DNA from 2 places in the Aureimonas sp. D3 genome. Region 1 is predicted to be linked to the other one. Evidence: predicted binding sites of a transcription regulator. Region 1 holds the regulator's gene; the other holds the start of a gene.
What was found. The regulator LexA, encoded in region 1, represses DNA repair genes until DNA is damaged. The targets are predictions, from matches to a motif close to TGTTCNNNNTGTGTTCNG.
Positions count from the first base shown of each region.

Region 1 (2,197 bases):
TTGTGCCCGTGCGCGCTCGCCCCCGGGTCGCGATCGTCATGACGGGCAGCGAACTGGTCTGGCCTGGCACGCGCCCTGGTCCCTCGCAGATCGTCGCGTCAAACGGTTTCGGTATTGCAGCGATCGTGGAAGCGGCGGGTGGCGACGCCATCTCCTATGGCATCGTCCCCGACGATCGAGCAGCCTTGCGACGGGTTTTCGAGAATGCCAGAGCCGAGGGAATCGACGTTTTCGTGACCATCGGCGGAGCTTCGGTCGGTGATCATGATCTTGTTGCGCCGGTCCTGCGGGAGTGCGGTGTCGAACTGGATTTCTGGAAGGTCGCCATGCGACCGGGAAAACCTCTGATGGCAGGTCGCCATGAGGCGATGCGATTCCTGGGCCTGCCCGGCAACCCGGCGTCGAGCCTCGTAACGGCGGAATTGTTTCTTCGGCCGCTCGTGGAACGTCTCGCCGGGCGCCCGTCTCGCCCCCGATACGAAACCGGAACACTCGGTGCGGCCGTTCTCGAGAATGACCATCGGGCGGACTTCATGCGCGCAACGATCGAACAAGACGACGACGGACGAACGGTCCTCATGCCGCTTGCTCGGCAGGACTCGTCGCTTCTGAGTGTCTTCGCGACCGCCGATGCCCTTTTGGTTCGTCCCCCTCATGCCGCCGCCGCCCAGCCGGGAGAAACCTGCGAGTTCGTTCGATTGACGTGATGGAGTTCCTTGCAGAACACAAACAGAACATATAGGGTTTGTTCAGGTTTTGTTTTGTCCGGATTCGCGCGATGTTGACCCGCAAGCAGCATGAATTGCTTCTCTTCATTCATGACCGTTTGCAATCGGTCGGAATTCCTCCCTCCTTCGACGAGATGAAGGAGGCTTTGGATCTGAAATCCAAATCGGGAATCCATCGTCTCATCACCGCCTTGGAGGAACGGGGCTTTATCCGGCGTCTCCCCAATCGGGCTCGGGCTTTGGAAGTCCTGCGCCTGCCGGACTCCCTGAGTGGCAAGGATTCGAACGGCGGTTTGGCGGTACCGACGGCGTCGGAAGCGTCGATCTCGCGGCAAGTGATCCCTCTTCCGAAGCGTGCCGGAATCGAGCCGGTCCTGGCGAGAGCGGAACCGGCCAATGATTCGATGCCCGTACCGGTCATGGGACGCATTGCTGCAGGCGTTCCCATTTCTGCGATCCAACAAAACAGCCGGTCCATCGCCCTCCCGGTCGAGATGTTCGGCTCCGGTGAACACTACGCCCTGGACGTCAAAGGCGATTCGATGGTCGATGCGGGCATTCTGGACGGAGACACGGTTCTGATCCAGCGTTCTGAGACGGCGACAGCGGGCGAGATCGTCGTGGCTCTGATCGACGACGAAGAGGCGACGCTCAAGCGCTTTCGTCGGCGAGGCTCCGTCGTGGAATTGGAAGCCGCCAATCCTGCCTATGAGACGCGTGTTTTGGAAGCGGGCCGGGTCAAGGTTCAAGGGCGTCTTGTCGGGCTCATTCGGCGCTATCACTAGAACGATGAGGTAACCCGACCTGCCCGGGTTCGGAGCGCTGGTTTCGCCTTTCGCTTTCCGGCCATGGGGCCGATCGATGCACGTTCCATTCGTTGAAGGGCTGAGCGATCGAGGGTTGAAGGGTCCATTGCGCTCCGTTTGCGGAGGGAAGCAAAAGAGCGCCGGTCTGCCGGAGAGTGCGAAGCGTGACGAGCTTCGCGCCGGAACGGCACGACGTCATGCGGGGCGCTCGCGCCATCACGGCGATGTCGGCACTGTCGCAAAGCTCTCCCATACGTTCCAGTTTGTCGCTCCATGCGATGCGGAGGCCTGACCGCGATGTCGCGCGGCAGATATCGCCTGAACACTCGAACTGCTTCCGAGGGGTACGAGACGGTGGCAATCGAAGTTGAAATGCGCGTTGCCATTGATCGTGGATGAAGCGATTGGGCCGCTTGCGCAGATCAATGGTCGATCCATCCTGGCCGATCACCGCGATATCCCGAGCATCCTCCGCAATCAGAAGCTCGGGTCGATTGGTCGGTGGGATCAAGACCCAGCCGAGCGTCAATGGCAAAACGAAGAGCCAGCGCATCGCGCTCTGGCAAAATGACAGGACGAGTAAAGCCATAGTGAGGCTGAGAAGGCTTGCGAGGCCGATCTGGCCCACGGCGTAGTCCGGTAATTCTTCAGCCAGGCGTTTCG
Region 1 is NZ_BBWM01000035.1:34,933-37,129, reverse strand. Features, by position in the region: gene AUL36_RS10205 (molybdopterin molybdotransferase MoeA) at 1-707, shown strand, start outside; gene lexA (transcriptional repressor LexA) at 779-1,513, shown strand; gene AUL36_RS10195 (ComEC/Rec2 family competence protein) at 1,494-2,197, opposite strand, start outside.

Region 2 (2,197 bases), on a different contig from region 1:
TGTCGAACTCGACCTGCTTGAACGGCGGGGCCAGCTTGTTCTTCACCACCTTCACGCGCGTCTGGTTGCCCGTCACCTCTTCGCGCTCCTTGATGGAACCGATCCGGCGAATGTCGAGACGAACCGAGGCGTAGAACTTCAGTGCGTTGCCGCCGGTGGTCGTTTCGGGCGAGCCGAACATGACGCCGATCTTCATGCGGATCTGGTTGATGAAGATGACCATGCACTTGGAGCGCGAGATCGAGCCGGTGAGCTTGCGCAGTGCCTGGCTCATCAGGCGCGCCTGCATGCCCGGCAACGAGTCGCCCATCTCACCTTCGATTTCGGCCCGAGGCGTAAGCGCGGCCACCGAATCGACCACGAGAACATCGATCGCGCCGGAGCGAACCAGCGTATCCACGATTTCCAGCGCCTGCTCGCCGGTGTCGGGCTGCGAGATCAGGAGATTGTCGAGATCGACGCCGAGCTTGCGAGCATAGACAGGATCGAGCGCATGTTCGGCGTCTACGAACGCGCAGATGCCACCGGCCTTCTGCGCTTCGGCCACAGTGTGCAGCGCCAGGGTCGTCTTGCCCGAGGATTCCGGGCCATAGATTTCGACAATGCGTCCCTTCGGAAGGCCGCCGATCCCGAGCGCGATGTCGAGGCCGAGGGATCCGGTCGAAACCGTCTCGATGTCGAGCTTCTCGGTTTGCCCGAGACGCATGATAGAGCCCTTGCCGAAGGCCCGTTCGATCTGCGAAAGCGCTGCATCGAGCGCCTTGTTCTTGTCCACCGAAGTATCCTCAACGAGACGGAGTGAGCTTTGGGCCATGAAAACAAGACCTTATTTCATGTGGGCGAACCGGGTGCAATCCGCTTGGCTGTGACGTGTATGTACTCTTTTCGTTCTCATCGTTCAAGGGATATTCCCTTTTTGTTCTCATTTGAGTTCTCAATGATCCCCCCGGAGAAAGCGGCATGAAGCTCCCTATCGACGGGTTGGATGTCGTCCTGTTCGGAGGGGCGCATCTCGACCGCGTGGCGCGGTCATCCGTGCCGTTTCAAGCGGCGGCATCGAACCCCGGTTCGTGCCGGGAATTCATCGGCGGCGCGAGCTTCAACGTCGCTCGCGCTTTGGCCCGGCAAGGCGCCGCCCCGCATGTCGTGAGCGCCCGCGGCGGCGATTCGATCGCGGCGTCCATCGAAATCGCCTTGGAAGCCGAGCGGATCGGAGATGGCGCACTATCCTGGCTGGATCGTCGCTCGGCCAGCTATACCGCGATTCTGGATGATACCGGCGAGTTGCGCGCGGCCGTCGCAGATATGGACATCTACGATCTCCTGACGCCCCGAGCGCTGAAACGCGCCCATTTGCGGCATCGCCTGAACGCGGCGCAGGCCTGCGTCGTGGATGCCAATTTACCAAGCGAAACGTTGGCCTATCTCTCCGAGCACAAGACGAACGGGCCGATTTTCGCGATTGCGGTTTCACCGTCCAAGGTTTTGCGCCTGCGGCCATGTCTGCCCCGGTTGACGGCGTTGTTCCTGTCCCGTGCCGAAGCCGCCTCGCTCGCAGGCCGACCGAAGGACAGCCCGGTCGAGCATCTCGCGCAGGCGTTACGCGAGCTCGGCCTACGACGGGCGATCGTGACGGACGGCCCGCGAGCGGCGGCTATTTTGGACGAAGACGGTCTCGTGCTTCAGTCGCCCCCCCAAGTCCCAGCTATTCGCGACGTGACAGGCGCGGGCGATACGTTGGCGGCGATCAACATTCTGGAATCGCTCACCGGCGCAAACTTTACTGAGGCCGCGCGCGTTGGAATGTGTGCCTCGGCGCTTCATATCGCGCACGAACTTCCCCCCCAGTCCTTGCCGCAATGCCGCTCCCTGGCGGCCGCGCTTCCCTCTCCCACCCCCGTCCACCAGGACCGATCCGCATGAACGACATGATCCATCTTTCTCCTTCCGTCGCCGAGGCCCTTCAATTCGGCCGCGCCGTCGTGGCGCTGGAATCGACCATCATCACCCACGGCATGCCTTGGCCGAAGAACCTCGATATGGCGCGTGAGGTTGAAGCCATCATTCGCGAGGAAGGCGCCGAACCGGCAACGATCGCCGTGATCGACGGCAAATTGCATGTCGGCCTGACCGACGCACAGCTCGAGACACTCGCGCAGACCAAGGGCGCTCTGAAACTCTCGCGCGCCGACCTCGC
Region 2 is NZ_BBWM01000053.1:90,089-92,285, reverse strand. Features, by position in the region: gene recA (recombinase RecA) at 1-814, opposite strand, end outside; gene AUL36_RS16090 (PfkB family carbohydrate kinase) at 961-1,923, shown strand; gene AUL36_RS16085 (pseudouridine-5'-phosphate glycosidase) at 1,920-2,197, shown strand, end outside.
Region 2: recA (recombinase RecA) is a predicted target of LexA. The motif match lies at 907-924, and genes of this name have one in related genera.